DNA from 3 places in the Streptomyces sp. Ag109_G2-15 genome. Region 1 is predicted to be linked to each of the others. Evidence: riboswitches for the same ligand, from Rfam matches in the RefSeq annotation. Region 1 holds a riboswitch; each other region holds the start of a gene.

Region 1 (10,416 bases):
GGACGCGCACGCGGTGAAGCCGTCCGTCGCCAACAGCAAGCTGGACTCCCAGCTGCGGACCCTCTCCGCCGGCGCCGACGACTTCGCCGACCGGGCCAGCCGGACGCAGGAGCGCATCGACCTCAAGGCGCAGCAGGAGTTGCAGCAGAAGAAGGCCGCCGCGGAGGCAGCGCTCAAGGAGCGGCTGCGTCCCAAGTTCGCGCTGCCGGTCATGCAGCGGGGGCTCAGCGCCTACTTCGGCCAGGCCGGTGTGAACTGGATGTCCGTGCACACGGGCATCGACTTCCCGGTCTCCTACGGCACCACGGTGATGGCCGCCACCGACGGCGTCGTCTCCACCAAGTGGAACAGCGCCTACGGCAACATGATGATCGTGACGGCGAAGGACGGCACGGAGACCTGGTACTGCCACCTCTCCAGCTACCGCGTCGCCTCCGGTACGGCCGTCAAGGCCGGCCAGCCGATCGCCTACTCCGGCAACTCGGGCAACTCCACCGGCCCGCACCTGCACTTCGAGGTACGGCCGGCGGGCGGCGCGGCCATAGACCCGCTGCCGTGGTTGCGCAGCCACGGACTGGACCCGACCTGAGCCCCACGAAATGAGCCCCGCCGGATCGGCGGGGCTTCGTTCGTCCGGCTACAGCTTCTCCACCGGCGCGTACCGCAGCAGCAGCCGCTTCGGCTTCCCGTCCCCGAAGTCGATCGTCGCCTGGGCCTTGTCCTCCACGCCCGACACCGCGACGACCGTGCCGAGCCCGAACTGGTCGTGGGTGACCCGGTCGCCGACGGCCAGGGATGCCACCGGCTTCTCGGAGGCCCGCCGGGTGGCGAACCCGGACGCACCCGCCGCCGACGAGCGGGAGCGGGACGAGGAGAGCGAGGCCGCGATCCCGGAGGCCGGCCCGGAGGACACCGGCGCGGCAGCCCCCTTCCGCTTCCACTCCACATGGGCGGCCGGGATCTCCTCCAGGAAGCGGGAGGGCGGGTTGTACGACGGCTGGCCCCAGGCGCTGCGCAGCGACGACCGCGTGAGGTAGAGCCGCTCCCGCGCGCGTGTGATGCCGACGTACGCCAGGCGCCGCTCCTCCTCCAGCTCCTTGGCCTGGCCGAGGGCGCGCATGTGCGGGAAGACGCCGTCCTCCATTCCGGTCAGGAACACGACCGGGAACTCCAGGCCCTTGGCGGTGTGCAGGGTCATCAGAGTGATGACGCCGGAGCCTGCCTCGTCCTCGTCGGGGATCTGGTCGGAGTCGGCGACCAGCGCGACCTGCTCCAGGAAGTCGGCGAGTGTGCCGGCCTCGCCTTCGGCGCGTTCCTGCTCGAACTCCAGGGCCACGGCCGCGAGTTCCTGGAGGTTCTCGATGCGGGTCTCGTCCTGCGGGTCGGTCGAGGCCTGCAACTCGGCCAGGTACCCGGTGCGTTCGAGTATGGCCTCCAGGACCGTGGCCGGTCCGGCGCCGGACTCGACGATCGTGCGGAGGTCCTCCATCAGCACGTTGAACCGCTTGACGGCGTTCGTCGACCGCGCGGCCATGCCGTATGCCTCGTCCACGCGCTTCAGCGCCTGCGGGAAGCTGATCTTCTCGCGCTGGGAGAGCGCGTCGATCATCGCCTCGGCGCGCTCGCCGATGCCCCGCTTGGGGACGTTGAGGATGCGGCGCAGCGGCACCGAGTCCTCGGGGTTGGCGAGGACACGCAGGTAGGCCAGGACGTCCCTGACCTCCTTGCGCTCGTAGAAGCGGACGCCGCCGACGACCTTGTAGGGCAGGCCGACGCGGATGAAGACCTCTTCGAAGACACGGGACTGCGCGTTGGTGCGGTAGAAGACGGCGACGTCCCCGGCCTTCGCCTCGCCCGCGTCGGTGAGGCGGTCTATCTCGTCGGCGACGAACTGGGCCTCGTCGTGCTCGGTGTCGGCGACGTAGCCGGTGATCCGGGCGCCCTGACCGGCGTTGGTCCACAGGTTCTTCGGGCGGCGGGACTCGTTGCGCTCGATGACCGCGTTGGCGGCGGACAGGATCGTCTGCGTGGAGCGGTAGTTCTGCTCCAGCAGGATCGTCGTCGCGTTCGGGTAGTCCTCCTCGAACTGGAGGATGTTGCGGATGGTCGCGCCGCGGAAGGCGTAGATCGACTGGTCCGCGTCACCCACGACGCACAGTTCGGCGGGCGGGAGGTCGGCCTCGCCGGGCGGTACGTCGGATTCGTCGGCGCGTGCGCCGGTGCCGACCAGCTCGCGCACCAGGGCGTACTGGGCGTGGTTGGTGTCCTGGTACTCGTCGACCAGGACGTGCCGGAAGCGGCGGCGGTAGTGCTCGGCGACGTCCGGGAAGGCGCGCAGCAGGTTGACCGTCGTCATGATCAGGTCGTCGAAGTCGAGCGCGTTGGCCTCGCGCAGCCGCGACTGGTAGAGCGCGTAGGCCTGGGCGAGGGTCTTCTCGAAGCCGTCGGTGGCCTGGGCGGCGAAGTCCTCCTCGTCGATCAGCTCGTTCTTGAGGTTGCTGATCTTGGCGCTGAAGGACTTGGGCGGGAAGCGCTTGGGGTCGAGGTCCAGGTCGCGGCAGACCAGGGCCATCAGGCGCTTGCTGTCGGCGGCGTCGTAGATGGAGAAGCTCGATGTGAAGCCGAGCCTCTTCGACTCGCGGCGCAGGATCCGTACGCACGCGCTGTGGAAGGTCATGACCCACATCGCGTTCGCGCGCGGGCCGACGAGCTGCTCGACGCGCTCCTTCATCTCGCCCGCGGCCTTGTTGGTGAAGGTGATCGCGAGGATCTGGCCCGGGTGCACATGCCGCTCGGCGAGCAGGTGGGCGATGCGGTGGGTGAGCACGCGGGTCTTGCCGGAGCCGGCGCCGGCGACGATGAGCAGTGGGGAGCCGGCGTGGGCGACCGCGGCGCGCTGGTTGTCGTTCAGCCCCTCCAGGAGCGCGGCCGCGTCGAGCGCCGGGCGCGGGGCGCCGTCGCGGTAGTACGCGTCCCGGTCCGGCGGCGCGTCGAACTTCCCGCCGAACAGATCGTCCGGAAGCGGCTCCGGAGCGTGATCGTCCTCGGGCGGCGGCGGGGGCTCCTCCTCGTGCCCGCGAGGGGTCTGGAGGTCCGCCAGGAAGCTGTCGTCAAAGAGGCTGCTCATCGCTCTCCGAGTCTAGGGTGCCGCACCGACAACCGGTCGCCGTCCCGGAAACCATGGCCGGTTTCCGGGAGGGGCGGACGTGCGCGGCCCGGACGCCAACAGCCCCTCACGCAGCGGAATCACCCCGTGACACGGGAGCGGTCCCACCCCCAGGTCACGAAAATGTATCGGACATATAGTGCACCAACCTTCACACGAGTCACACCAGTTGGCTAGGTTGCCGGTCGGGCCGCACGCCCCCTTCCGGCGAACGTCGCCGAGCCGCGCGGCCTCCGCCGAGTCCGGCGCGCCCCTGCACGGCGCCCGGAGCCGGGGACCCACCGAACCTTGGGGTGAATCGGCACACGTCCCGCCCGGGACGAGAGCCGTAGGGCAAACCTTCCGACCGCCCGAACCCGACAGCTAACCCGGTAGGCGGCACATGGAAGGAGTCGCCTCCCTTGGCGTCGCACCGCAAGCCGCGCCCCGCGGGCACACGTGGAGCAGGTCTCCGCACCCCCGTCCTCGCCACCGCCGCCCTCACCTCCGTGGCCGTGCTGTCCCAGACGGCCGACGCCGCTCCCCCGGCCGATGGGAAGCCGAGCCTGGAGGAGGTCGAGAAGAAGGTCGACGACCTCTACCGCCAGGCGGAGTCGGCGACCGAGAAGTACAACGCCGCCAAGGAGCAGACCGGCAAGCAGCGCAACCACATCGACTCCCTGCGCGAGGAGGTCGCCCGGCGGACCGCGCGGCTGAACAAGGCCCGCGAGGAGCTGGGCTCGTTCGCCGCCGCCCAGTACCGCACCGGGGCCGGCACACCCGACACCGCCACCTTCCTGCTCGCGGACAGTCCCCAGGACTACTTCGACGAGAGCCAGCTGATGAACCGGCTGACCTCGCGGCAGAAGAGCGCCGTCGACGACTACGTCACCGAGCAGGCCGCGACCATGAAGAAGCGGCAGGAGGCCGCCAAGAGCCTCCAGACGCTGTCCGAGTCGCAGAACGAACTGCAGACCGCCAAGGCCACCGTCCAGAAGAAGCTCGCCTCCGCGCGCACACTGCTGTCCCAGCTGACGGCCGAGGAGAAGGCCCGGCTTGCGGCGATCGAGCGGCAGAAGCAGGAGGAGGCCGCGCGGAAGGCCGCGGAGCTGGCGAAGCAGCAGGCGGCAGAGGCGCAGGCCCAGCAGGACAGCGGTTCGTCGTCGGGCGGCTCGTCCGCGTCCGGCGGCTCGTCGACGTCCTCCGGGACGTACGCCACCAAGGCCGAGAAGGCGATCTCCTTCGCGCGCGCCCAGATCGGAAAGCCGTACGTGTGGGGCGCCACCGGACCCGGATCGTACGACTGCTCCGGCCTCACCCAGGCCGCCTGGAAGGCCGCCGGCGTCACGCTCCCGCGCACCACCTACGACCAGGTCGACGTGGGAACCACGGTCTCCCTCGCCGACGCGAAGCCCGGCGACCTGATCTTCTTCTACGACGACATCAGCCACGTCGGCATCTACATAGGCAACGGCATGATGATCCACGCCCCCAAGCCCGGCGCGTACGTCCGCGAGGAGTCGATCTACTACGCCGGCGAATCGATCATCCACAGCGTGGTCCGACCCGCCTGAGCGTCCCGTTCTTCCGGCCTGACCGCCCCCTTTCCGCAGCCCGTTCGTCCCCTTTTCGAGGTTTTCGAGCCCCACGCGCGCGCGTGCCCACCGTGCCGCGCCCGCGCGGCTGCCTAGCATCGGGCGCGTGCCCGGCATCTCAGCTCTGCGTGCGTGGTGGGCGGGGCATCCGCCGGCGGCGGGGGCCGCCGTCATGGCGACCGGCGTCGTGTCGGTGGGCCTGCATCTGACGGGCGACGAGACGGTGTCCCGGGTCTTCCTGTGGCTGGCCTGCGTCGCCTGGCTGGCGCTGGCCGCCGACTTCGTCGTACGGCTTGTGGCACAGCGGGAGCGCTGGATGGCCGAGGCGCGGAGCCCGGGCGCGCTCACCGCGGTCGCCGCCACGGCCGTGCTCGGCACCCGGTTCTCGGCGCTCGGCCGGCAGACCCTGGCCGAGGCAGCGCTGGCACTGGCTGTGGTGCTCTGGCCGCCGCTGCTGTACCTCGTCATGCGGCACTGGAAGCGGCGCCTGCCGGGAGCGGTGTTCCTGTGTTGTGTGGCCACACAGGCGCCGGCAGTGCTGGCGGCCACACTGGCCGCGGTCCAGACGGCGGCATGGCTCGCGCACGCCGCTCTGGTGCTGTTCTGGCTGGGCCTGGTGTTCTACGGCCTCGCCCTGCGGCACTTCGATCCACGGCAGGTCCTCGAGGGGGCCGGGGACCAGTGGATCGCGGGCGGGGCGCTCGCCATCTCGGCGCTGGCCGGGTCGGAGCTGCTCTCCGCCGACAGTGCGCGGCTGTACCTGTGGAACGACGACGACCGGGGCGTGCTGCGGAACGTGACGGTGGCGCTGCTCGTCCTGGATCTGGCCTGGTACGTGGTCCTCCTGGCCGCCGAGGTGGCCCGGCCCCGGCTGCGCTACGACATGCGGCGGTGGGCGACAGTGTTCCCCATGGGGATGACCGGGGCGGCCACGCTGTCGGTCGCGGCCGCCGTGGGCATCGGGTGGCTGAAGGGGCCGGGACGGGCGCTGGTGTGGGTGACGGTGGCGGCGTGGCTCGCGGTCGCGGCCGGCGCGGCCCTCACGGCCCGCGCCGGGATCACCGGACGGCGCTGAGCGTCACGTCCACAGCACGGCGATGAAGATGTTCGCGACGGTCAGCGCGCCGACCAGCCCGAACAGGCTCTTGTCCACCTTCTCCTCGTCGCGCTTCACGTACACCAGCCCGAGGATCACGATCAGCAGGGCCAGCTTCACGCCGATCTTGAAGGTGTTCACGTGGTGGCCGTCGGCCTGGTTGAGACCGACCAGGGCCACACCGGTGACCAGCATGGTGAACGCGCCGTGCAGCATCCCGGGGACGAAGCGGGCCGTGCCCTGGCCCATCGCCTTCATCTGGGTGAGGAAACCGCCGAGCAGCGCGGCGATGCCGATGATGTGCAGGCCGACGAAGAGATGGATGAGTACGTCCATGAGCCCGGAGCCTAATCAGGGGCTCCACAGCCCTCTGTCACCGGGCCCACCCGGAGCATCCGTGGATCTTGCATATATGCGCCCTATAGCACCCCATGACTCCTGTGTGCCCCGCATTCCGCGCATCGGTCACCACGCTGCGTGAAGACGACGTCTCCAGCCCGGCAATGCGGTCACATACGGTCACGCGGCGATCGCTCGAAGCCAGTTCCGTACTCCGCGTTACCAAGCCGTCACACTCGGGTTTAGCGTCCTCCCCCAGGTGACCGGCTCCCCACCGCCGCCCGGGCCAGGGGCGGCAGTCGGCCACCACCGCCGAGAAAGGTCCGGCGACGGCCCGCTTCCCCTGTGCGGGCCGCCGCCGGGCACACCGCTCGCTCGGTCGCAGGAGTCCTACGGAAGGACGTGACGGTCCAGGTGGCAGCGCACCGAAAGCCCCGACAGCGCTCGCTCGGCGGAAACACGGCCCGCACGGCCGCCACCCTCGCTCTGGCGGGCGCGGCCACCGCGACGGCCTTCGACGGGACCGGCAACGCCGAGCCGCAGCTGACACCGACCCAGGTGAAGGCCAAGGTGGACAAGCTGTACCAGGAGGCCGAGGCCGCCACCGAGAAGTACAACGGCGCGAAGGAGCAGGCGGATACGACCCAGCGGCGGCTGAACTCGCTGCGGGACGAGACCGCCCGCAAGCAGGACAAGCTGAACTCGGCCCGGGAGGCGCTGGGTTCGTACGCGGCGGCGCAGTACCGCGAGGGCGGCATCGACCCCGCCTGGCAGCTCGCCCTGTCCAGCGACCCCGACAAGTACCTGGACGGGGCCACGTTCGCCGAGCGGGCCGGCGAGCGGCAGGCCGGGGCGGTGACTCGGGTACGTCAACAGCTGCGGGAGATCGAGCAGTTGCGCGGCGCCGCCCGCATCGAGCTGAAGTCGCTGCGGTCTCGGCAGGCGGAGCTGAAGCGGCAGAAGAAGACCATCACCGGGAAGCTGGCCGAGGCGCGCAGCCTGCTGGCGCGGCTCACTCCGGCGCAGCGGGCGCAGGCCACCGGCGACGGCACCGCGCCGGGGCGCGCCTCACGCTCGGCCTCGGACGCCCGGGCTGACCTGGAGCAGGCGGGCTCCACGGCCGCCCCCGGCTCCCGCGCGGCGGCGGCCGTCGCCTACGCCTACCAGAAGCTCGGCAGCCCCTATGTGTGGGGCGCGACCGGCCCGGACGCCTTCGACTGCTCGGGCCTGGTCCAGGCCGCCTACCGCTCCGCCGGCGTCTCCCTGCCCCGCACCACCTACACCCAGATCAACGCGGGCCGGCGGGTCTCCCGCTCGGAACTCCAGCCCGGCGACCTGGTGTTCTTCTACTCCGGCATCAGCCACGTGGGCATCTACGTCGGCAACGGCCGGATGATCCACGCCCCAAACCCCTCGGCACCGGTCCGTCTGGCCCCCATCGACCAGATGCCGTTCGCGGGGGCCACGCGGGTGGCGTGAGGGCGGCTGCCCGGCAGGGGTCAGACCAGTCGTCGCGCCGTGGCCCAGCGGGTCAGCTCGTGGCGGTTGGACAGCTGGAGCTTGCGCAGGACCGCCGAGACATGGGACTCGACCGTCTTCACCGAGATGAACAGCTGCTTGGCGATCTCCTTGTAGGCGTAGCCCCGGGCGATCAGGCGCAGCACCTCCCGCTCGCGCTGGGTGAGGCGGTCCAGGTCCTCGTCGACCGGCGGGGCGTCGGTGGAGGCGAAGGCGTCCAGGACGAACCCGGCCAGGCGCGGGGAGAAGACGGCGTCGCCCTCCTGGACCCGGAAGATCGAGTCGACCAGGTCGGTGCCGGTGATGGTCTTGGTGACATAGCCGCGGGCGCCGCCGCGGATCACACCGATCACGTCCTCCGCCGCGTCCGACACGGACAGCGCGAGGAAGCGCACCGGCTGCTCGGCGTCCGCCATCAACGCGGCGCACCGGCGCAGCACTTCGACCCCGCCGCCGCCCGGCAGGTGGACGTCGAGGAGCACCACCTCGGGCCGGGTCGCGGTGATGACCGTGACCGCCTGGTCGACGTCCGCCGACTCGCCGACCACCTCCACACCGGTCTCGGCGGTCTGCCCGATCTCGGCCTGCACGCCGGTGCGGAACATGCGGTGGTCGTCGACGAGCACCACGCGCACATGCCGCTTCCCGGCGGGGCCGGACCCGGCCGGCTCCGCCGCTCCCGCCGTACCGTTCGCCTCGGTCGCGTCGCTCATGACGTCTTCTCCGCCCTCTCCATCTCCAGCTCGACCTCCGTGCCGCCGCCCGGCACCGCCCGCAGCCGGGCCGTGCCGCCGTGGCGCTCCATGCGGCCGATGATCGATTCTCTAACGCCCATGCGGTCGGCGGGTATCGAGTCGAGGTCGAAGCCCGGGCCGCGGTCGCGGACGGACACGAAGACCGTCCTTCCCTCGACTTCGGCATAGACCTGTACGGCACCGCCCTCGCCACCGTACTTGGCGGCGTTGACCATCGCCTCGCGCGCGGCCTGCATCTGTGCGCCGGTCCTCTCGTCCAGCGGGCAGTCGCCGACCACGACCACCTCTATGGGCACGCCGTGCTTGTCCTCTACCTCGGCCGCGTTGCGCCGCACCGCCTCGGCGACCGTGTCCGGCTCGTCGGCCTCGTCCTTGCCGGTGCCCTCCGGCTTGTACAGCCAGGTGCGCAGGTCCCGCTCCTGGGCGCGGGCCAGGCGACGGACCTCGCCGGCGTTGTCGGCGTTGCGCTGGATCAGGGTGAGGGTGTGCAGCACGGAGTCGTGGACGTGGGCCGCGACCTCGGCGCGCTCCTGGGCGCGGATGCGCATCAGGCGTTCCTCGGACAGGTCCTGGGTCATGCGGACCAGATAGGGGCCGGCCAGCAGCGTGATACCGACGAGGACGACGAGCGCGGCCTGGAGCACCGCGCCGAGATGGGCGGCCGAGCCCTGCATGACGAAGACGGCGGAGACGCCGGCGGTGACCAGCAGGACGCCGGCACCCGCGCGCAGCAGGGTGAGGGTGCGGCGGCGGCTGCCGACCTCGACCCAGCGGGCGCGGCGGGCGTTGTCCGCCTGGCGCCAGACGAGGGCGACACCGGCCGCGACCAGGACGGAGGGCAGCAGATACGCCTTGGCCGCGCTGGTCAGGTTGATGCTGCCCAGGAAGACCATGGACACGATGACCATGAGGAGCAGGGCGACGATCTGGCCCTTGTCCGGCTTGCGGGCCAGCAGTCTGCGGCGGCCGTCCGGTGCGGTCGCGGTGCCCACCAGCGGCTGCGGCTTCTGGTCGCCGACGCCGCCCACGCCGAGCGGCACGAAGAACCAGAACGCGGCGTACAGCAGCGCGCCGAGTCCGTTCGCCATGAACAGGCCGACGAAGGCGAGCCGGACCCAGATCACGGGCAGCCCGAGGTGCCCCGCGAGGCCCCGCGCCACTCCGCCGAGCCAGCGGCCGTCGCTGCTGCGGTAGAGCTTGCGCGGCGGCCGCGGGTCGTCGAGGGGCGAGGCTGCGGCTTCCGGCATGCCATCGATGGTCACATGGCCGCGGGTGCGGGGCATCAGGGTCCACCCCCTAGACTCCCCTGATCTTCGAGCCGGCCGTTCGAAACGGCCCCGACCGGCCCCGACCGGGCATCGAACGCCTCCCCGCCGCGTCTCAGGGCCGATCTCAGGGTTCGCCCAGGGTCATCCCGACTGCCGTGGCGGTGGCCGGGCCGTCACCATGGACGCATGACGGATCACGAGCACGCCGCGACGGGTCCGGGACCCGGCCCCGGCCCGAGCCCGGCCCCGGGCAACGGACCGACGGATGCCGCGCCCGCCGCGACGGGACAGACGGGAACGGCAGGAGAGAGGGAGGGGACAGGAGCGACGCGGGAGCAGGAGACCACCGGGGAGCAGGGGATCACCGACGGTGTCCTCCGGTTCCGGCGCGACCGCCGGCACAAGATGATCGCCGGGGTGTGTGCCGGGCTCGGGCGGAAGACGGACATGGACCCGGTGATCTTCCGGATCACCCTGGCCGTGCTGGCCGCGACCGGCGGCATCGGCCTCATCTTCTACGGCTTCGCCTGGCTGCTGGTGCCGTACGAGGAGGAAGAGGAGAACGAGGTCCGCAAGCTGCTGACGGGCCGGGTCGACGGCCAGGCGCTGGCCGCCGTGCTGTTCGCCCTGGTCGGCTGCGGGATCTTCCTGACCATGCTGAAGAACGGCGGGGTGCTGACCTTCGCCGTGGTCCTCTCCC
Region 2 (10,416 bases), 180 kb from region 1:
TCGGGTGTCAGTGGCGGGCCGCATGACCGAGGGCCGGATGTCAGTGGCGGGCGCTATAAGTGGTACCCATGTCGACACAGACGCCCGCACCACTGCACTGGAAGCTCGTCATCGACGCGGCCGACCCGCACGCACAGGCCGACTTCTGGGCCGCCGCGCTGCACTACACGGCCGAGGACAACAGCGCGCTCGTCGAACGGCTGCTGTCGCTCGGCGCGCTGCCCGAAGAGGCCACCCTCGAGCACCACGGCCGCCCCGCCTTCCGTGACCTGATCGCCGTACGGCACCCCGACGACCCCTACGACCCGGACTCCGGCACCGGGCTGGGGCGGCGGCTGCTGTTCCAGCGCGTCCCGGAGGCGAAGACCGTCAAGAACCGGCTCCACCTCGACCTGCACCCCGGCGCCGGACGGCGCGCGGACGAGGTGGCGCGACTGGAGGCCCTCGGCGCGCGGGTCCTGCGCGAGGTGAAGGAGCCCGCCGGCGAGTGGACGGTGATGGCGGACCCGGAGGGCAACGAGTTCTGCGTGCAGTAGCCCGGCGGGGGCGTGCGGGCCGGTTACGCCTGAGCTGCCTTGGCCGCGCGGTCGGTCAGGCGGACCATGCGGGCGCGGGCCGACTCCAGGGGCTGCGGGTCCTCGGCCGCGGGTCCCGGCTCCGCCATGAGGTCCGTCCACAGGTCGATCAGGTCGCGGCCCATGCGCAGGCCCTCCTCCGGATCGCGCACCGCCCGCCAGGCGGTGGCCGCGCTCCGTACGTTGCCGTAGGCAGCCTCCGCGTCCGCGGCCTGCCGGCGCAGCCGGGCGAGGTCCAGGGAGAGGTGGAAGGAGCGGACCGGGTCACCCGCCAGGTAGGCGATGTAGGAAGTCAGTTCGCGCAGGTGCAGCACCTCGGCATGGTGGGGGCCCAGCACCCCGGTGGCCTCGACGACCGTGCGTTCGGCGAGTTCCGCCGCGGCGTCGATACGACCGTCCCGGACAGCCTCGTTGATCCGCGCCATCGGCTCGGTCAGCAACTCGGCCCCCTCCGCCGTCTCGGTCACGGGCTCGTCCCCGAGCACCTCTTCGGCCACGGCGTCGAAACCGCGCGCGGGGGTGGGAGTGGGGGACGAGGCCGGGGCGGGCTCGGGGTCGAACAGGGGGGCGGGCTCGGGGGCGAGTGCGGGTGCGGGGTCGGGCTTCGGGGCGGGCTCGGGCTCGGGTACGGCGGCGGAGGCGGGGCGCTCGTCCACGGCCTCCGGTACGGCAGCCTGAGCCGGGCGCATGTCCGCGGCCTCCGGTACGGCAGTCCGAGCCGGGGGCGCGTCCATGACGGGTGGCGGGCCGAACTGCCCGGTGGGCGCCTGCACCATGCCTGGCGTGACCGGGGAAACCGGCCGCGCGCCCCGTGGAGCGACCCGTACAGGGTCTCCCGCCACCCTGCTGGAACCGTCCGCGGAGACTTCGAGAGGGACCACGCAGCCGGCACGGTCGTCGTGGATCGTCGCCCGTATGGGGGCGCCCAGGCTGATGGCCAGGCGCTGGAGGTGGTTCAGCACAGCCTGCTGGATCTCCTCGCCCGGTGCCGCGACGACCGCCGCCCCGCCCACCGAGGCACTGCCCGCGCCGGACACCCGCACCTGCACCACCGCAGGGTGTGCCACGGACTGCTGCACCCGCTTCTTCTCGAAGCTGAGTCGAGACATCGGTTCCCTCACTCCCCCGGCGTCACGATCCGGTCGTACGCGTCCTACAAACCAGTCTGTCGGCTCAGCAAGGCTCCCGCGTCACCACGACGTCACAGCCTCGCACCAGCCGCACCCTGGAGGCGACTTGCGACCCCTTGAAACACACTGCTTGCGTGTGCATAAAATGCAGACGCCGGTATTCACGAAATGGCGTGAATGACATCGCTCACTCTGGGGGACCCATGAGCCGCCGCTTCCTGTTCGTCCTGGGCAGTGCCCGCCTCGACGGCAACACCGAACTGCTGGCCCGCGAGGCCGCCGCGCAGCTGTCCGGTGACGTCGAGCAGCAGTGGATCCGCCTCGCCGAACATCCGCTGCCCGACTTCGTGGACCTGCGGCACGACAGCGACCACGTACGGGCGCCCTCGGACACCGAGACCGGCCTGCTGCTGGACGCCACGCTCGCGGCCACGGACATCGTGATCGCCTCGCCGCTGTACTGGTACTCGGTGTCCGGCCTCACCAAGCGCTACCTGGACTACTGGTCGGGCTGGCTGCGCACCCCCGGCCTCGACTTCAAGGCCACCCTGGCCGGACGCACGCTGTGGGGTGTCGCGGCGCACGCGGACCGGGAGCCGTCGGTCGCCGACCCGCTCGTCGGCACCCTCAACAACTCGGCCGCCTACATGGGGATGCGCTTCGGCGGGGTGCTGCTGGGCAACGGCAGCGCGCCCGGGGACGTACGGAAGGACACCGAGGCGCTCGCGCGCGCCAAGACGTTCTTCGCGCAGGAGGCGCCGCTCGCCCGCTTCCCGCACGAGGTCGAGGCCGGCTGACGGCGTCCGCTACGCGCTGATGTCCTTCGTCGTGAACCGCGCCCAGGCCGCCGAGCCGAACACGGCCGCGTACAGCGCCTGGAGGCCGAGGTTCCTGACCAGGTCGTCCCAGTAGACGGGGGCGCGCATCAGGTCGGCGAAGGACAGCCAGTAGTGGGAGAAGAAGTACGGCTGCAGCGCGTGCAGCTGGGGTATCTGGTCGAGGATCTGGACGGTGATGAGCAGGCCCACGGTGGTCGCCATCGCCGCGATGCCGCTGTTGGTCAGCGTCGACACGAACAGGCCGAGGGCCGCGATGCCGACCAGTGAGGCGGCGACGACCAGCGCGATCAGCAGCGCCCGGCCCAGGCCCTCGGCGAAGCTGATCCGGGTGCCGGAGATGGTGGTGAGGTCGCCGAGCGGGAACAGCAGCGCGCCGACGATCAGTGCGGAGACGGCCACGACCAGGGTGGCCAGCACGCAGAAGGCCATGACCGTCGTGTACTTGGTGAGCAGCAGGCGGGTGCGGCCGGCCGGGGCGACCAGCAGATAGCGCAGGGTGCCGGCGCCCGCCTCGCCGGCGATCGCGTCGCCCGCGACCACGCCGACCGCCATCGGCAGGAAGAACGGCAGGGTCGCCGCCAGTGCCGTGAACACCAGGAACAGGCCGTTGTTGGTGATCTGCGCGATGAACGCCGGCCCGTCGCCGCCGCTCGGGCCCGCCGTCGAACCGCCCCGCGTCTCGATCTTCACCGCGATCCCGACCAGCACCGGCACCGCCGCCAGCACCCCGAGCAGCGCGAGCGTGCGCCAGCGGCGGACGGTGGTGACCAGCTCGCTGCGCAGCAGCCCGAAGGTCCACAGGGGGTTCGGACGGCCGGAGCCGGCCGCTGCGTTCGGTGCGGCCGGTGCGGCCGGTGCCTGGAGTGCCTCAGCCCGCGACATCGAATCCCTCCCCCGTCAGTGCCACGAACGCGTCCTCCAGGGAGGCCCGTTCGAGCGTGAAGCCCCGGACCCGGACGCCGGCGGTGACCAATGCCGCGTTCACCTCGGCGAGGTCCTGGGCGGGCGGCTCGCCGGTCACCCGGTCGCCGTCCACCGTGACGTCCCCGACGCCCTGTTCCTTCAGCACCCGGGCCGCCTCGCCCGCATCCGGGGTGGTCACCACCAGCCGGCCGCGCGCACCGGCCGCCAGGTCGGCCACCGCGCCCTGGGTGATCAGGCGGCCCTGCGCCATCACCGCCGCGTGTGTGCACACCTGCTCGATCTCGTCGAGGAGGTGGGAGGAGAGGAAGACGGTCGTGCCGTCGGAGGCCAACTCCCGGATCAGGGAGCGGATTTCCCGCATGCCCTGCGGGTCGAGGCCGTTGGTGGGCTCGTCCAGCACGAGCAGTCTGCGCGGCTGGAGCAGGGCCGCGGCCAGGCCCAGGCGCTGCTTCATGCCGAGCGAGTACGCCCTGGCCTTCTTGCCGGCGGCGGCCGTGAGGCCCACCCGGTCCAGGGCGGCCGCGACGCGGGCACGCCGGGTGCGCGGGTCGGCGGTCGGGTCGGCGGCGTCGTAGCGCAGCAGGTTGTCCCGGCCGGAGAGGAAGCCGTACAGGGCGGGGCCCTCGATCAGCGCGCCGACCTGTGGGAGGACGGCGCGGGTGGCCCGGGGCATGGGGCGGCCCAGGACGCGGGCCGTGCCCGAGGTCGGCTCGATCAGGCCCATCAGCATGCGGATGGTGGTGGTCTTGCCCGAGCCGTTCGGGCCGAGGAAGCCGAAGACGCTGCCCGCCGGGACGGTCAGGTCGAGACCGTCGACGGCGAGCTGTCCGCCGCGGTAGCGCTTGGTGAGGCCGCGCGTGGCGATGACGTGCGCCGGCGCGTCCCCGGAGTCCTGCTCCGTGGCGGACGGTTCGTCCATCGGCTCCCTCGATTCGTCGTGTCCCGGGCCCAGGAAGCGACCCGGGCCCAGGAAGCGTCCCGGGCCCAGGAAGGGTTACTTCCCTTCGTTCGCCGCCTTCACCAGCGTGTCCTTGGTGACCGCTCCGGCGTACACCTTGCCGTCGTCGGTGATGAGGGCGTTGACCAGGCGGGTGGAGAAGACCGTGCCCTTGCCGAACTTCCCGGAGACGTGGTCGCCGAGCGAGCCGAGGAAGCCGCTGAAGGCGCCGCCCTCGGAGCCGGACGGCAGGCCGCCCTTGGCGCCGGTGTCGAAGGTGGCGATGGACGTCCAGCCCTTGCCGAGCACATTGGCCCCTTCCAGGCCCTGGGCGAAGTCCTCACCGGACTTCGGGGCGTGCTCGCGCGCCCGGGACCCGTCCTTCTCCTCGGTGACCTTCGCGCCCTTGGGCGGGGTGAAGTCGAAGGTGGAGGCGGCCGGCTTGGCGAAGGAGACCTGGGTGAAGCCCGCGTCGAGCACGGCGGCGCCGCCGCTCTTCGGAGTGAGCGTGAACTTGAGCGGCATGCCGGTCTTCGCGTCCACGGCGATGCTGATGGCGCCGACCGTGGTACCGGACTGCTTGGGCTTGATCAGCAGTTTGTAGGCGTCGCGTCCGGCGACCTGGGCGGTGCCGTCTACGGTCACGGACGTGGTGTCGTCGACCGACTTCAGGGCCTCGTCGGCGAAGTCCTTGGGCGTGGCCGGCGGCTCGGCCCGGTGCTTCTTGCCGGAGTCGGCGGCGGTGCCGTGGAAGACCTCGTTGCTCTTGCTGTCGTAGCCCCAGACGTTCTTGCCGTCGTGGATGAGGCTGTACTCGGCGCCGCTCTCCAGCAACGACAGCTTCTGCCGGTCCGGGCCGTCGGTCGCCACGCGCAGGGTGTGCGTGCCGGAGACCAGCTCGGTGAGCTTGGACGTCGGGTCGGCGGAGGAGCCGTCGCCGCCCTGGGCCGCCCCGGACGCCAGGCTGCTCTCCAGGCCGCCGAGGTCCGGCAGGCCGAGGTCGGTGCTGACCTTCACCGTGCCGGACAGCTGCTGCACGTCCGACTTGGCGATCTTCTCGATGAGCTGCTGTGCGCTGATCTTCGGCAGATCGGGGGAACCGGAATCGGCGAGCGCCGGGACCAGCCCGATCGTGGCCGCCGCCACCCCCACCACCGCGACCGGGACCACGTACCGGGCGGCCTTGCGGCGTCCGGAGTGCAGGTCCTCGTCCTGCCCGGCGCCCGTTGCCTCGTCGGATTCGTACGGTGCCATCTGTGCCTTACCTCCGTCGTCGGCGGCGGCTGTCCCCACACTGGTCCACCTGAGCCGCCATTCTCACCCGAATCGGTGAGGAGTGGTGATTTCCGTGGTTTCCATCTGACCAAATCGGCCGTGAGGAAGCGTCAGACCACGGAGCCAACTCCGTGTACGCCTGGGGTATGACACGCGAGGGCGGCGCCTCCCCCGACCCGTAGGGGTCGTGCGGGTGACACCGCCCTCGAGGCAGGTGTGCGGGCGACTAGCCGGCCCGGTGCACCACCGCGTCGCACAGCTCGAGCAGCGCCGCCTTGGCGTCGCACTCCGGCAGCGGGGCCAGCGCCGCCCGCGCCTCCTCCGCGTACCGGACGGTGTCCCGGCGGGCCTGCTCCAGCGCGGGGTGCGCGCGCAGCGCGGTCAGCGCCTCGGCGTGTCGGGCGTCGTCGCTGAGGTCGGTGTCCAGCAGCTCGCACAGCGCGACGTCCTCGGCCAGACCGAGGCGGGCGGCCCGCTCGCGCAGCCGGAGCACGGGCAGCGTCGGGATGCCCTCGCGCAGGTCGGTCCCGGGGGTCTTCCCGGACTCGTGCGAGTCGGAGGCGATGTCCAGGACGTCGTCCGCGAGCTGGAAGGCGACCCCGAGCCGTTCGCCGTACTGGGTGAGCACGTCGACGACCGTCTCGTCGGCGCCGGACATCATCGCGCCGAACCGGCACGACACGGCCACCAGGGAGCCCGTCTTGCCGCCGAGCACGTCCAGGTAGTGGTCGACCGGGTCGCGGCCGTCCGAGGGGCCCGCGGTCTCCAGGATCTGCCCGGTGACCAGCCGCTCGAACGCGAGGGCCTGCACCCGGACCGCCTCGGGGCCGAGGTCGGCGAGGATCTGGGAGGCGCGGGCGAAGAGGAAGTCGCCGGTGAGGACCGCGACCGAGTTGCCCCAGCGGGTGTTGGCGCTGTCCACACCACGCCGCACGGACGCCTCGTCCATGACGTCGTCGTGGTACAGCGTGGCCAGGTGGGTCAGCTCCACGACGACGGCCGACGGCACGACGCCCGGCGCGTACGGGTCGCCGAACTGCGCCGCGAGCATCACGAGCAGCGGCCTGAACCGCTTCCCACCGGCCCGTACGAGGTGCTGCGCGGCCTCCGTGATGAACGGGACCTCGCTCTTGGTGGCTTCGAGCAAGCCTTCCTCGACAGCCGCCAATCCGGCCTGGACATCGGCTTCCAGAGCCTGGTCCCGCACGCTCAGCCCGAACGGCCCGACGACGGTCACGAGGGGTCTCCTGTCTGCTGGTGTCTGCTGGCGATTACACGGTTTGTCGATAGGTCGTTGCCATCACTCAAGTCAGCGTATCCGGTCCTGTTTCGATCACCGATAGCGCCCACCGGTCCAGCCCGGGCGGTATCGGATCACGGCCGGTATGTTTTTGATCATCTGATAAGTGTGGGTACACAATGACTTAACAGGATCTCGCCCGATTTGTCGCGAACCGCACGGCGGGCGGAGTACTCCTTTTGCACCACGCCCGGCGAATCTCCCGAATCCCCCATGTCTGATTTGGTACTCTTTGCCATTTCGTGAATTGGGTCACGCGGGCCGCGAATCGGCCAATCGGCGCCACCCCCGTTCTCCCCTTGCCCCATCGGCCAGTTGAGCGTTGGCAACCGCAAAGGATCAAGTACCCCATTCGGAACAGATCAAGGTCAACTGCCTCTTTGGGTGAATCCAGTACTTGTTCCTGACATGTGCGGTCGCATAGCTTCCGGGCCAGTCAGACGAACGCCGAATCCTGCCGCGTCTGACACCACCCATCGACGAACTCATTCGTACGGCAGGAGCGGGGGACCCAGGTAAGCCGCCGGACCGGACGACACATGTCGCGCCGGGACGGCTAGGGGTGAAGTCGTGCCTCCCCCCAGAGGTACGGCCGGGCACCTCCCCGCCCGAACCCGACAGCTCACCTCGCAGGCGACGGAGAGGAACGTCCCCATGCTTGCTGCCGCTCAGCCCCGCCGCACCCGCACCAACCGCCTCGTCCGCAAGCTCGCCGTCATCGGCACCGGCGCCGCCGTGCTCGCCCTCCCGCTCATCGGCGCGGCCAGCGCCTCCGCGGCCACGCCCACGGCCGCCACGCCGTCCACCACGCTCGCCGGGTACCCGAACACCCTCGACGGCTGGATCCGCGAGTCGCTCGCGATCATGGCCCAGAAGGGCATCCCGGGGACGTACAACGGCATCTACCGCAACGTCATCCGCGAGTCTTCGGGCAACCCGGCGGCCATCAACCTCTGGGACTCCAACGCGGCCAAGGGCATCCCGTCCAAGGGCCTCCTCCAGGTCATCGACCCGACGTTCAACGCGTACCACGTGGCCGGAACGTCCTACGACATCTACGACCCGGTCGCGAACATCACGGCCGCCTGCAACTACGCGGCCGCGCGCTACGGGTCGATCGACAACGTCTTCGGCGCCTACTGACCGGCGCCGGCGGCAGGCCCTACTGATATCCCGGTCAGTCGGTCGGGAACAGTCTTTCGAGGACGACGGCGATGCCGTCGTCCTCGTTCGACGTGGTGATCTCATCTGCGACGGCCTTGAGTTCGGGGTGGGCGTTGGCCATGGCGACACCGCGCGCGGCCCAGTCGAACATGGGGATGTCGTTGGGCATGTCGCCGAACGCGAGGGCCCGGTCGGCGGCGATCCCCAGGTGCTCGGCGGCCAGCGCCAGCCCCGTCGCCTTGGTGATGCCGCACGGCTGCAGCTCCACGGTCCCCGGCCCCGACATCGTGACCGTCGCAAGCGAGCCCACCACCGAGCGCGCGATCGCGGCCAACTCGTCGTCGGACAGCGCGTGGTGGCGCAGCAGCACCTTGCTGATGGGCTCGCACCACAGATCGTCGCGCCGCCCGACCCGCACCGCGGGCAGGGTCGGGTGCGGCATCAGATACCCCGGCTCGATCAGGGTGAGCCCGTCGACGCCGTCCTGGTCGACGGCCGCGTAGACCTGCCCCACCTCGGCCTCGATCTTGCCGAGCGCGGTCTCGGCCAGTTCCCGGTCCAGCCGGACCGACCACAGCAGACGGTCGGCGCCGGCGTCGTAGACCTGCGCGCCCTGCCCGCACACCGCGAGCCCCGTGCTGCCGAGGCCCTCCAGGAGCGGCCGTACCCGGGGGGCCGGGCGGCCCGTCACCACCAGGTGCCGGGCGCCGGCCCGCGCCGCCCGCTCGAGTGCGGCGCGCGACCGGTCGGAGACGGTGTCGTCGTCGCGCAGCAACGTCCCGTCCAGGTCGGTGGCGATCAGTGAATATGCGGGGGGTGCGGCCATGATCAGAGAATACGGACAGCGCGCCCCGCCGACTCACCCTGATGTTCCTGGACTTGTGTGCTCCTCAGCCCCAAGTGGTGCCTACGGACTCCCTGATGGTGGTGTTCACGCGGTTGAACATGTTGGTGCGCGAGATGCTGAGGAGCAGTGCGGAGAGCTGCTTCCCGTCGAAGTGGTCGGCCACCGTCCCGCAGCGCGTCCGGCACGGACTCCTCGGAGCGGTCGGCGAGCCTCGTCATGCGCTCGGCGTCGCCGCAGAAGGGCGCGTCACGCCAGGTGCCGACGGCGGCGATCCGCTCCTCTCTCGCGCCCGCCTTGCGCAGATTCACCGTGTGGGTGTGCGCACGGGCGCTGGATTTTTCGGCGCGTCCGCTGCTGTGGGAGCACTCCGCGCGTGTGTGCGTGGGGCCGGCCCGCCGGCTGCATGCACACACGCGCGGCCGCCGACCCGTCCGAGGAGTTCCTTCAGGCAGGGGGGCAGCCGAGGAGGCGCAAGGAGCGTCCGGGCAGCTCAGCCGTGTGCCGCCGCCAGGTGCCTGGCCAGGCGCGGCGAGGCGAACTCCGTGCCGCAGACGAAGCGCATCACCGGGCCGTACGAGGACGCCGCCGGAAGGCCGGTGAAGTACAGGCCGGGGACGGAGGAGACGTACCCGGGTCCGAGCCTGGGCGTGCCCCGGCTCACCGCCAGCCGGGTGCGCAGTTCATGGCCGAGGAAGTCCATCGCGGCGATGTTCACGCGGTAGCCGGTGGCCGCGATGACGTGGTCGGCCAGGAGCCGCTCGGTGCGTGCGCCGTGGGTGCTGACGGTGAGGACCGGGCTGCCGTCCGGGGCCTCGGCGCCCACCACCCGCTCGACCTCGTGGACCTGGACCTTGCCCTCGAAGCGGTCGCGCAGCCACCAGGCGCCGAGCGGGCCGAGAACCCGGCGGACCAGGTAGTGGCGGGTCCGGGCGGGCAGGAAGCGGTACGGCTGGGGGTAGTAGCTGAGCGCCCACAGGGACCAGGCACGGCCGAAGGGGGACTCGGGGCGCAGCCTCGGCTGGTCCCAGGGCGGGGCGCCGAAGGCGACCCGGCCGCGGCCGCGCGAGACCACGCGCACCTGGGCGCCGGCCTCGGCCGCGAGGGCGGCCGTCTCCAGCGCGGACTGGCCGGCGCCGACGACGATCAGCTCCTTGCCGGCGAAGCGGGCGAGGTCGTGGTGCTGGGAGCTGTGGGAGACCGGACCCGCGGGCGTCGGACCGTCGGCCGCCTCTGCCGCCAGCTCGGCCGGGAGGTGCGCGAGCCCGGACAGGCCGGTGGCGACCACGACCGCGCGCGCGGTGAACAACTCACCCGAGTCCAGCTTGAGCTCGAACCCGCCGCTCTTGTCGCGGTCCACGGAGACGACCCGGACCTGCTCCAGGTCGGGCAGCAGCCTCTCCTGGAACCACTCCCCGTAGGCGATGA
Region 3 (10,416 bases), on a different contig from region 1:
ACGGCCCGCTTCCTCGCGCGCGCGGGCCTCACGGTGGTGGCCGTGGCCGACGTCAAGGGGGCGATCGCCAACCCGGCGGGCCTCGATGTGGAGGCGCTGCTGGATGCGCGGGACGCGTACGGCACGGTCGACCGCTCCGTGCTGCGCCCCGGCGACCGTGAACTGCCCGGCGACGCGTGGCTGTCCGCGGACGCGGAGGTGCTGGTGCCCGCGGCGGTGTCGTACGCGATCGGTACCGCCGAGCAGGAGCGGATCACCGCCCGCTGGATCGTCGAGGCCGCGAACATGCCCGTCCTGCCCGAGGCGGAGGCGCTGCTGGCCGCGCGCGGGGTGACCGTGCTGCCGGACGTGGTGGTCAACTCGGCCACCAACGCCTGGTGGTGGTGGACCCTGTTCGGCGACATCGGTCCGGACGCCGACGAGGCATTCGCGCACATCCGCCGCTCGATGCGCGCCCTGGTCGATCTGATGCTCACGCGCGCGGAGGCCGACGGTACGACCCCGCGCGCCGCCGCCCACGCCCTGGTGACCGACCGCCTGCCGGTGATCGCGGAGCGCTTCGGGTGGTACCGCTGACCCCGGCGGGCGCCCCTCTGCCCACGGCACGCGAAGTGGCCGAAGGAACCAGGGCCTTTCGGCACGGCCCTGAGCGACGGATTAGGGTGACCGCGTGGCAAGAGTGCGGTTGAGCGTGGCGGAGCGGCGGGAGGAGTTGCTGCGGGCCGCCATCGAGCAGATCGAGGTGCGGGGCGTGGCGGCGGTCAGGATCGCCGACGTGGCCTCCGCGCTCGGTGTGAGCAACGCGCTGGTGCTGTATCACTTCTCGACCAAGGAGAAGCTGGTCGCCGCCGCCTTCACCTACGCGGCCGAGGACGACCTCGCGCATCTGCGGGGGCTGCTGGGCCGGCGGACCTCCGCGCTGCGCCGGCTGCGGGCCGCCGTGCGCTGGTACGCGCCCACGGGCCAGGCCAAGGGCTGGCGGCTGTGGATCGAGGGCTGGGCGGTGTCGCTGCGCGAACCCACCCTCCGCCAGGTCACCCGCGACCTGGACCAGCAGTGGAAGGCGGCGATCACCGAGGTCATCGCGGAGGGCGTGGCGGCGGGCGAGTTCGAGTGCGCCGACCCGGCCGGAGCGGCCCTACGACTCACCGCACTCCTCGACGGCCTCGCCGTACAGCTCACGTCGTACCCGGGCGCGATACCACGCTCCCGCGCGCAGCAGTGGGCGGACGAGGCCCTGGCCCGGGAACTCGGGCTGCAGCGGGAGGCGCTGACCTAGCCGAAACGGTAGACCGCACGGCCGGGACAACCCTGCGACACATCGGACTTCTCGACGACCTCGCTGTACAGCTCGCCCGGAACTCGAACTGCGCAGAGAGACGTTGACCGAGCGGGAGCGGTGAGGGTCCGGCCGGGGCAGTCGTACGTCCGTGCCCCGCACCGTCGCGCTCGCGGTGCGGGGCACGGACCGTGGCCGTCACGCCACCGACGCGATCCGCATCTTGATGTCGTCCGGCGACAGGGTGCCCTTCGCCGTCACATGGTCCCCGGAGGACTCACCGCGCAGCCGGCGGCCGATCCACGGGACCAGGTACTCACGGGCCCAGTGGACGTCGTCGCGACGGATCTCCAGGGTGCCCCGGGGCGGGAGCGCCGGCCAGGGCTGCTCCGGGTCGGCCGGGACCTGCAGGCCGAGGGCCTGGCCGGCGCGCAGCGCCACGCGCGTGTGGCCCTCGGGTGAGAGGTGGAGCCGGTCGTCGTCCCACGCCCTGCGGTCCTGGATGGACTTCAGGGACCACAGGTCGAGCACGGGACAGCCGTACCGGTCGGCGATGGCGCGGACGTGCCCGTTGTAGGTGGCGATCTTGCCGCGCAGATGCTTGAGAAGGGGGACGCCACGGGTGTCGAAGCCGGTCGTCACCAGCACCGTGCCCACGGCCTCGGTGAGCTGGACCACCGCCCGCTCGAAGCGCTCGGCCACCTCGTCCGGGTCGGTGCCGGGCCGGATGATGTCGTTGCCGCCCGCGCAGAAGGAGACGAGGTCCGGGGCCAGTTCGACGGCCTTCGGGAGCTGGTCCGCCACGATCTGGTCGAGCAGCTTTCCGCGCACGGCCAGGTTGGTGTACGCGAAGTCGCCCTCGGGGCGCCGGTCCGCGAGCAGTACCGCGAACCGGTCGGCCCAGCCCACGAACGCCCCGTCGGGTCCGGGGTCGCCCACGCCCTCGGTGAAGCTGTCCCCCACCGCCACGTACGACCCGATCACTGATCTGTTGTCATTCTTCGAATCGTCTGCCACGTCGGACCATGATTCACCTTCGGATGTGACCTACGCGACCGTAAGCAGGGGTTGACGGACGGTGAGATGAGACACCCTTAAATAATTTGCCAATCCAGGAATAGCGGCCCGGTCAGGCGCGTTGACCGTGCGATCGCCACACCCGGAAGCCGCTGACCCGGAAGTGGCTCCACACGGTCCGGAAGGCGAAGTGTCCGCCGGTGTACGGCTCCGGGTCCGTGTAGTCGAACACGAGCCGCCCGTTGTTCCACCACTGCACGAGCGAGCCGTCCGACACGATCCGCACATGGTTGGGCCGGCCGGGGACCAGCAGGGGTTCGGTGTAGTCGTAGACGAGCGGGCGGACGCCGGGCTCGCCGACGTAGCGGCGCAGCCGGGTCGTGGTGTTGGAGTTGGCGCCGTAGCCGACGTAGTAGGTCGTGAGGTAGTCGTACTCGGCGAGCGCGCCGCCCCGGCGGGCGGCGAACAGGTCGTCCGGAGAACGGACGTCGGTGGCGTTCCAGAAGTTGTTCAGGTCGGAGACCCGGTCGTTGGCGCCGCCCGCCGAGACCGCGGTGGCGGTGTACTCGAGGACGTACGGCCCGTCGAGCCGCTGCCGGAACCAGACCGTGGCGCCGCTCGGCACGTCGATGTCCAGGACGCCGTCGGCGGCGGTGACGCTGCCGCCGTCCTGGAGTTCGGTGACCCACTGGCCGAGCCCGTGCCGGAAGTCGTCATGGGCGAGGAGGCGGCGGTGGCGGGGTGCGGCGTGGGCGGCCGGTGCGGGGGCGAGGGCGGTGAGGGCGGCCGAGGCCGCGAGGGCCGCGAAGCCGCGGCGGGTGGTCGTCACGTCGGGTGGCTCCTTCACAGACGGGAAGCGGAGACGGAAAACGGAGACAGAAAGCGCTTGCATCCCACGCAGGCCACTGTGTCCGCACCCCACCTCTCCTGTCGACACCCTGGGCGCGGCCGCCACAGGACCGCAACGAGACGGGTGGTACGAGCGCACATGCCGAAGGCCGGACCCGTGGATCGGGGTCCGGCCTTCGACTGCGTATCAGGCAGGTGATTCTCGAGGAGTGGGTCCCTGGAAGCCGGAGCCTCAGACGGCGACGCCGTGCGTGCGGAGGTAGCCGACGGGGTCGATGTCCGAGCCGTAGTTCGGCGTGGTGCGGATCTCGAAGTGCAGGTGCGGGCCGGTCACGTTGCCGGTCGCACCGGAGAGGCCGATCTGCTGGCCCGCGGTCACGGTCTGGCCGGCCGAGACGGAGAGCTGCGAGAGGTGGCCGTACTGGGCGTAGTAGCCGTCGTTCAGCTTGATGACGACCTGGTTGCCGTACGCGCCGCCCCACCCGGCGGAGACGACGGTGCCGGCGGCGACGGCCTTGAGCGAGGTGCCGGTCGGCACGACGAAGTCGACGCCGGTGTGGTAGCCGCTGGACCACATGCTGCCGGCCACGTGGTAGCCGGTGCCGATGGTGGCGCCGGTGACCGGGAGGGTGTAGCCGGTGGAGGGGGCGGTGGCGGCACCGGAGGTGTCGGCGGCCTGGGACTGCGGCGCCCGCGCGGGGGCGGGAGCGGAGGGCTCGGTGTGCGTCTGGGCGGCCTGCCCGCCGAGCGACAGCTTCAGACCCGGGTGGATCAGCGAGGGGTCCTGGCCGACGGCCTGCCGGTTGTCGTCGTAGAGCCGCTGCCAGCCGCCGCTGACGTGCTGGTCGTCGGCGATCTTCGCGAGCCAGTCACCGGACTGCACCGTGTAGGTGCGCACGCCCGAATTCTGCTGTGCGGCCGCCTTCTTCGCGGCCGTCTTCGCCACGGACGGAAGGGACTGCACGGCCTTTCCGGAAACGGACTGCGCGGTGGCGGCGTGCGCTCCGGTGGCCCCGAAGAACGGCAGGACCAGCGCGGCGCCACCGGTTCCGGCGACGGCGATCGAGCGGGTGAAACGCGGGGCCTTGGGACGGCGGTGCTTACCCTTCGCGGGCATGGCGCATTCCTCTCCGGCGCCTGCGAGGTGAGCTGTCGGGTTCGGGCTGGAGCTGCCCGGCCGCGCGCTGCGCGGCTACACCCCCAGCCTGTCGCGGAGACCGGGACAGGCAGTCATACCTGGTGGGTCCCCCGCTCCTGCCGAACACGGGTGAAGTGTGTGGGGACTCCGGGCGGCGGCAGGATTCGGCGTTCCGTCCGGATTGGTGGCGAACGTAAGCGAGCAAGACGGACCCGGACAAGCGACCGGTTCCCGACGTCGGGGTCTCAAGTGATCCAATTCGGGAATTCACGGTCACTCTCCGTGAATTCCCGAATCTCTCCCCTTTTCAATTCCCTTTGCCGCTATCGGAATTACGTGGACATGACGCGCGACGCACGGTCACGAATATGACGCTCCTCACGCCCCGACTCCCCACGCCCCCTCATTCCAGAGCGAGTTGGAATGAAGGCTCCAATTCGGACAGAAAGCTCAGATGCGACGCAGTCGGAGAACCGTCGCATCCAGGTCACCCTTCAGTCCGGTGCGCAGCCCGTGGTGCAGCAGGACCGCCCCGCGGTGCACTTCACCCGTTTCGCGGCATTCGTACGACGCCGTCGGGTCGAGTCCGCGCAGCCGCAGCGCCGGGACCGGCTCGCCGTAGTGCTGCGCCTGCAGGCAGGCGAGGACCACGGTCTCGTCCCCGAGGACGTACTGGACGGCACTGAGGCCGCCCGCCGGGGGCCGCAGCCGGTACTGGTCGCCGCGCTGGACGACCGGGCGGATCTCCTTGTACAGCTCCACCCACCGGTGGGCTTCGGCCAGCTCCTCCCCGGTCCACTCGGTGAGGTCGCCGCCGACGCCGAGCACCCCGGCCATCGAGCTGACGAAGCGGAACCGCAGCGAGCTTTCCCGCCCGTTGAGCTGGGTGTTCGGGCTGTCGGTGACCCAGGCCGCCATGACCCGCGCGGGGTGGATCTGGCTGAAGCCGTGCTGGATGGCGAGCCGGTCGAGCGGGTCGGTGTTGTCGGAGGTCCACACCTGGTCGGTGCGGCTCATCACGCCCAGGTCGATCCTCCCGCCGCCGCCCGAGCAGGACTCGAAGGCGACCGAGGGATGGGCGGCGCGCAGCCGGTCCAGCAGGGCGTACAGGGCGCGGACGTGGTCGACCCACAGGCGCTGCGGGTACGGCTCCCCGGGCCAGCCGGCGTCGGTGAAGCAGCGGTTGAAGTCCCACTTCACGTAGTCGATCGGGGCGCTGGACAGGAGCGTGTCCAGCTGCTCCCAGAGGTACTCCTGAACATCCTCGCGGGCGAGGTTGAGGACGAGCTGGTTGCGTAGTTCCGTCCGCTTCCGTCCCGGTTGGTACTGCACCCAGTCGGGGTGGGCGCGGTAGAGGTCGCTGTCGGGGTTGACCATCTCGGGCTCGACCCAGATCCCGAACTGCATGCCGAGGTCGTGCACCTGGTCGGCGAGGGGCTTGAGGCCGTGCGGGAAGCGGTCGGGGTTGGGCGTCCAGTCACCGAGGCCGGCCCGGTCGCTGGTGCGGGCACCGAACCAGCCGTCGTCCACGACGAACAGCTCCACGCCGATGTCGGCGGCCCGCCGGGCGAGGGCGGCCTGCTGCTCCTCGGAGATGTCGAAGTTGGTCGCCTCCCAGGAGTTGAACAGCACCGGCCGGTCCTGGTCCGCGTCCGGGATGACGTACGCCCGCTGGTAGGCGTGCCAGGTGCGGCTGGCCCCGCCGAAACCGCCGTCGCTCCACAGGCCCGCGAAGACGGGGGTGGTGTACGACTCGCCCGGCTGGAGCAGCAGCAGGCCCGAGTCGTCGTAGCCGGCGCCACCGGTGATCTGCACGCGCCCGTCGGGGAGTTGGGCGACGGCGATCCGCCAGGAGCCGGACCAGCCGAGCGCGCAGCCGTAGACCTCGCCGCGCTCCTCGGTCGCGTCGGTGTCCAGCGCGACCCAGGGCAGGTGCTGGTGGCCGGTGTGGCCGCGGCGGCTGCCGATGATCTTCTCGCCGTAGGTGAGCGGCGCGGTGGCGAGCAGGGACTCGGCGGCCCAGCGGCCGTGCAGCTGGGACAGCCGCCAGCCCTCGCGGTCGGGCAGGGTCCAGGTGGCGGCGTCGGCGCGCAGCAGCTCCACGCGCGCGTGCCCGCCGTTCGCCACGGTCACCCAGCGCTCCAGGACATCCCCGCGCATCCGGTAGTGGAGGGTGACGGCGAGCCCGTCGTCGTCGAAGGCCAGCCGCAGCTCGTCATCCTCGGACTGGTGGGACACGAAGCGCCACTCGGTGCCGCGCCGCTCCTCGGTGCGCACGGACAGGGCCGGGCGGACGAAGCGGGGGCCGCCCTCGACGGGGTACTCCTCGCGGCCGTCGAGCGGGGACTCGAAGGGCCAGTAGGCGGGCAGCGGACTCACCGCCAGGGCCTCCGCGTCGGCGAGCGCGATCCGTGGTCCCCAATGGAGGTGCAGCAGTTCGTCCGCCTCGGAGAGATGCAGCGCATAGCTGCTTGTGGGCCCCGACAGGAGCCACGTACGACCGTTTTCGGCGATGTCCACCATCGAGACCTCACAGGTGCCAACAGATCCGCTCAAGTGCGAACATCATTAGGCCCCACAGCCCCTGGTGGCAACGCCTGTGGACAACTCATTGCCCGAGGTAATCGATGTCGTATCGTCGACGGAGTGCCCGTCGACGAGCCGCGCCGGCGGGGCTGACCGGGAGGAGCCCCCGTGACGCAGCAGGTCCCCTCGACCGAGCCCGAGCTGGCCGGAGTGCGTAATTTCCGTGACGTGGGCGGGCTGCCCACCGTGGACGGACGGCGGGTGCGCCCCGGATTGCTGTTCCGCAGCGGCCATCTCGCGCACGCGACCGAGGACGACGCGGCCTTCCTCGCGTCCCTGGGCCTGCACACGATCTTCGACTTCCGCAACGCGGCCGACCAGAAGCTGGAGGGCCCGGACGTCGCCCTGCCCGGCGTGCGGAACGTGAACCTGCCGCTGAGCGACCCGGCGGACGGCGCCGAGTTCTGGAAGATGGTCCGCGACGGCGACCTCGACCAGCTGCGCGGCATCCTCGCGGACGGCAAGGCGGCGGCCCGGATGGTCGCCTCGTACCGGACGATCGTCAAGGAGCGCACCGCCGAGCACTCCCGGGTGCTGCACGCGATCGCCGAGGACAGCGTGCCCGCGCTGATGCACTGCGCGGCAGGCAAGGACCGCGCGGGCATCTCCATAGCCGTCACGCTCCTCGCCGTGGGCGTGGAGCGCGAGGCCGTCATCGCCGACTACCTGGAGTCCAACGCCAAGCACCGGCGCTACAAGGTCCGTCGCAACGGCAGTGCGGACACCGCGTACACACCCGAGGTGATGGAGCTGCTCAGTCCGCTCTTCGACGCGCGCGCCGAGTATCTTCAGGCGGCCTTCGCGAGCATCGAGGAGACGTGGGGCGGCGTCGACACCTACTTCGAGCAGGGCCTGGGGCTCACCCCCGCGACCCGGGAGCGGCTGCGGGAGCGCCTGCTGGACTGACGGCGGTCAGCCCTTGCCACCCAGCTCGAACAGCAGGTAGAGGAACGCGGCGAACACGTGGCCCACGGCGATGTAGATGACCAGCCGGATCCACAGGGCGCGGGGGAACCTCTCCTCGAAATTGCTCATGGCAGCTCTCCAGTCAGCGGGCCCAGGCACAGCGTGGCCGTGGGGCTCTGCAGCAGGGTGTGGACGAACAGCAGCTCCACGCCGTCGTGGTCCTCGGCGGCGAGGCGGTGCGGGGTGAGCGAGTCGAAGTGCGCGCTGTCGCCGGGCGCGAGCAGATGCGCGGTGTCCCCCAGGCGCAGCCGGAGCCGTCCCTTGAGGACGTACAGCCACTCCTCACCCGGGTGGACGCGCACGATGTCGCCCTGGGTGCCGTACGGCACCCGGACGCGCAGCGCCTGCATGCCGCGGCCGGGGGCTCCGGCCTGGACGTACGTCCAGCCGCCCGCGTGGGTCGGCTCCATGTCGGCGGCGCGCACGACGGCGTCCCGGTCGGCGACCGTCTCGCCGAGCAGCTCCGAGACGGTCGTACCGTAGATGCGGGCGAGCGCGAGCAGCATCGGCAGCGAGGGCTGGCGCTGCCCGGTCTCCAGCCGGGAGAGGTGGGCCGGCGAGAGCCCGGCGGAGCGGGCCGCGGCCTCCAGGGTGAGGCCCGTGCGCCGGCGCAGGGCGCGCAGCTGCGGCGCCACGGCGCGCAGGTCGTCGCCCTGGCCCGCCGGCGGCGCGGCTTCTGAGGCGTTCATGCCTCCATTCAGCCGGAGTGTTGCCCCTGGGGCAAATTTCTTGCCTCAGAGGCAAAAACCCGGCCTCAGCGGTTGGCCACCGCCTGCTTGATCAGCGTCTTGCCGAAGTCCCACATCAGGCCGCCGCCGCTGTGCGCGTCGTCCATCACCGCCGTGAAGGCGTCGACGAACCGGTCCACGTCCGCCTCGTTCAGGACCAGCGGCGGGATGAGCTTGATGACCTCCAGGTGGTCGCCGGAGACCTGGGTGAGGATCCGGTGCCGCTGCAGCAGCGGTACGACCACCATCTGGGCGAACAGGCCCTTGCGCGCGGCCTGCAGCATGGTCCAGCGGCTGCGCAGCTTCAGCGAGCTGGGCCTGCCGAACTCGATGCCGATCATCAGGCCCCGGCCGCGGACGTCGGCGAGCAGCTCGTACTTGTCGATCAGCGCGGTGAGCCGGGACTTCAGCAGCCCGCCCGTCGTCCGCACCCCGGCGACGATCTGCTCGTTCTCCATCACCGACAGCACGGCGAGGCCGGCCGCCATCGCCTGCGCGTTGGACCCGAAGCTCGCCGAGTGGACCAGGACGCGGTCCATGGACGAGTAGACCTTCTTGAAGATCCAGTCCTTGCCCAGGGTGGCGCCGACCGGGACATAGCCGCCGGAGAGCGCCTTGGCCACGCACACCAGGTCCGGTTCGACGCCGTCCTCGTGCTGGTAGGCGTAGAAGTCGCCGGTGCGTCCGAGGCCGGTCTGCACCTCGTCGGCGATGAGCAGCGCCTTGTGCCGGTGGAGCAGCTCCTGCGCGGCGCGCAGATAGCCGGGCGGGGCCTCCTGCACGCCCTTGCCCTGGATCGGCTCCACGATCAGGGCGGCCACATCGCCCTTCTTCAGCTCCCGGGCGAGCGCGTCGAGATCGCCGAGGGGTACGGCGGTGTCGGGCAGCAGCGGGGCGAAGCCGTCGCGGAAGCCGTCCTCGCCGTTGACCGACAGGGAGCCGGTGGTCAGGCCGTGGAAGGCGTGGTCGCAGTAGAGGACGCGCGGCCTGCCGGTGGCGTACCGGGCGAACTTCAGGGCGGTCTCGACCGCTTCGGTGCCGCTGTTGCCGAAGAAGACCCGGTCCAGGTGCGGGCTGTGGGCGAGCAGCCGCTCCGCGAGCAGGCCGGGCAGCGGCTGGCAGTCGAAGCGGGTGAGGTCGGCGAGGTTCAGGTCCAGGACGTCGTGCAGCGCCTGACGGACGACCGGGTGGTGGCGGCCGAGGCCCATCACCCCGAACCCGGCGAGCATGTCCAGGTAGTCGTTGCCGTCCGCGTCGTAGAAGTGGGCGCCCTCGGCGCGCTCGTAGACCTTGTCGAAGCCGATGGTGTGCAGCATGCGCGGGAGCTGCGGGTTCAGGTACTTGGTGTGCAGCTCGTAGCGCTCGGCTCCGCGGTCGGCGAGGAGGGCGCCGAGGTCGAACTCCTTGGTCATTCAGCTTTCTCCTTGACTGAGCCCCCCGCGTCCCTGACGGCGAAATCCGTGTCCTTGACGGCGAAACCCTCGTCCCCCGCGGCCAGGCTCGCGCCGATCCGTCCGGCGATCTCGACCGGCGTGAGGCCGATGTCGGCCAGCACCTCGCCGCGCTTGGCGTGCGCGAGGAACTGCTCCGGGATGCCGAACCGCCGTACCGGCACGTCCACGTCGGCGTCGCCGAGGGCGAGTGCCACGGCCGAACCGACCCCGGCGGCCCGGCTGTTGTCCTCCACGACGGCCACCAGCCGGTGTGCGGCGGCCAGCCCCGGCAGCGCCGGGTCGACGGGCTTGACCCAACGGGGGTCCACGACCGTGCAGGTGATGCCCCGGGCCGCCAGCAGCTCGGCGGCCTGGAGGCACACCGGCGCCATCACGCCGACGGCCACCAGCAGCACCTCG

The links. Region 1 has a riboswitch for cyclic di-AMP ahead of CRP49_RS08520 (C40 family peptidase). Riboswitches for the same ligand answer to the same signal wherever they lie in the genome.
Region 2: another riboswitch for cyclic di-AMP. It lies ahead of CRP49_RS09440 (transglycosylase SLT domain-containing protein); the one in region 1 lies ahead of CRP49_RS08520 (C40 family peptidase).
Region 3: another riboswitch for cyclic di-AMP. It lies ahead of CRP49_RS43265 (LysM peptidoglycan-binding domain-containing M23 family metallopeptidase); the one in region 1 lies ahead of CRP49_RS08520 (C40 family peptidase).

What each region holds. Positions count from the first base shown of each region.
Region 1 covers NZ_OCNI01000001.1:1,989,175-1,999,590, forward strand. Annotated here, with positions in the region: gene CRP49_RS08510 (M23 family metallopeptidase) at 1-589, shown strand, start outside; gene pcrA (DNA helicase PcrA) at 638-3,127, opposite strand; cyclic di-AMP (ydaO/yuaA leader) riboswitch at 3,391-3,559, shown strand; gene CRP49_RS08520 (C40 family peptidase) at 3,568-4,719, shown strand; gene CRP49_RS08525 (tellurite resistance/C4-dicarboxylate transporter family protein) at 4,847-5,815, shown strand; gene CRP49_RS08530 (hypothetical protein) at 5,819-6,172, opposite strand; gene CRP49_RS08535 (C40 family peptidase) at 6,590-7,654, shown strand; gene CRP49_RS08540 (response regulator transcription factor) at 7,675-8,406, opposite strand; gene CRP49_RS08545 (ATP-binding protein) at 8,403-9,695, opposite strand; gene CRP49_RS08550 (PspC domain-containing protein) at 9,903-10,416, shown strand, end outside.
Region 2 covers NZ_OCNI01000001.1:2,166,364-2,176,779, forward strand. Annotated here, with positions in the region: gene CRP49_RS09405 (VOC family protein) at 69-536, shown strand; gene CRP49_RS09410 (hypothetical protein) at 560-1,684, opposite strand; gene CRP49_RS09415 (flavodoxin family protein) at 1,909-2,502, shown strand; gene CRP49_RS09420 (ABC transporter permease) at 2,512-3,426, opposite strand; gene CRP49_RS09425 (ABC transporter ATP-binding protein) at 3,413-4,387, opposite strand; gene CRP49_RS09430 (outer membrane lipoprotein carrier protein LolA) at 4,463-5,659, opposite strand; gene CRP49_RS09435 (polyprenyl synthetase family protein) at 5,907-6,917, opposite strand; cyclic di-AMP (ydaO/yuaA leader) riboswitch at 7,416-7,629, shown strand; gene CRP49_RS09440 (transglycosylase SLT domain-containing protein) at 7,635-8,123, shown strand; gene CRP49_RS09445 (HAD family hydrolase) at 8,158-8,970, opposite strand; gene CRP49_RS09455 (FAD-dependent oxidoreductase) at 9,482-10,416, opposite strand, start outside.
Region 3 covers NZ_OCNI01000002.1:1,514,457-1,524,872, forward strand. Annotated here, with positions in the region: gene CRP49_RS43245 (glutamate dehydrogenase) at 1-576, shown strand, start outside; gene CRP49_RS43250 (TetR/AcrR family transcriptional regulator) at 671-1,279, shown strand; gene CRP49_RS43255 (SGNH/GDSL hydrolase family protein) at 1,478-2,263, opposite strand; gene CRP49_RS43260 (DUF6250 domain-containing protein) at 2,409-3,125, opposite strand; gene CRP49_RS43265 (LysM peptidoglycan-binding domain-containing M23 family metallopeptidase) at 3,378-4,262, opposite strand; cyclic di-AMP (ydaO/yuaA leader) riboswitch at 4,267-4,430, opposite strand; gene CRP49_RS43270 (alpha-galactosidase) at 4,734-6,806, opposite strand; gene CRP49_RS43275 (tyrosine-protein phosphatase) at 6,978-7,775, shown strand; gene CRP49_RS43280 (DUF6126 family protein) at 7,782-7,904, opposite strand; gene CRP49_RS43285 (helix-turn-helix domain-containing protein) at 7,901-8,524, opposite strand; gene CRP49_RS43290 (aspartate aminotransferase family protein) at 8,590-9,975, opposite strand; gene dxs (1-deoxy-D-xylulose-5-phosphate synthase) at 9,972-10,416, opposite strand, start outside.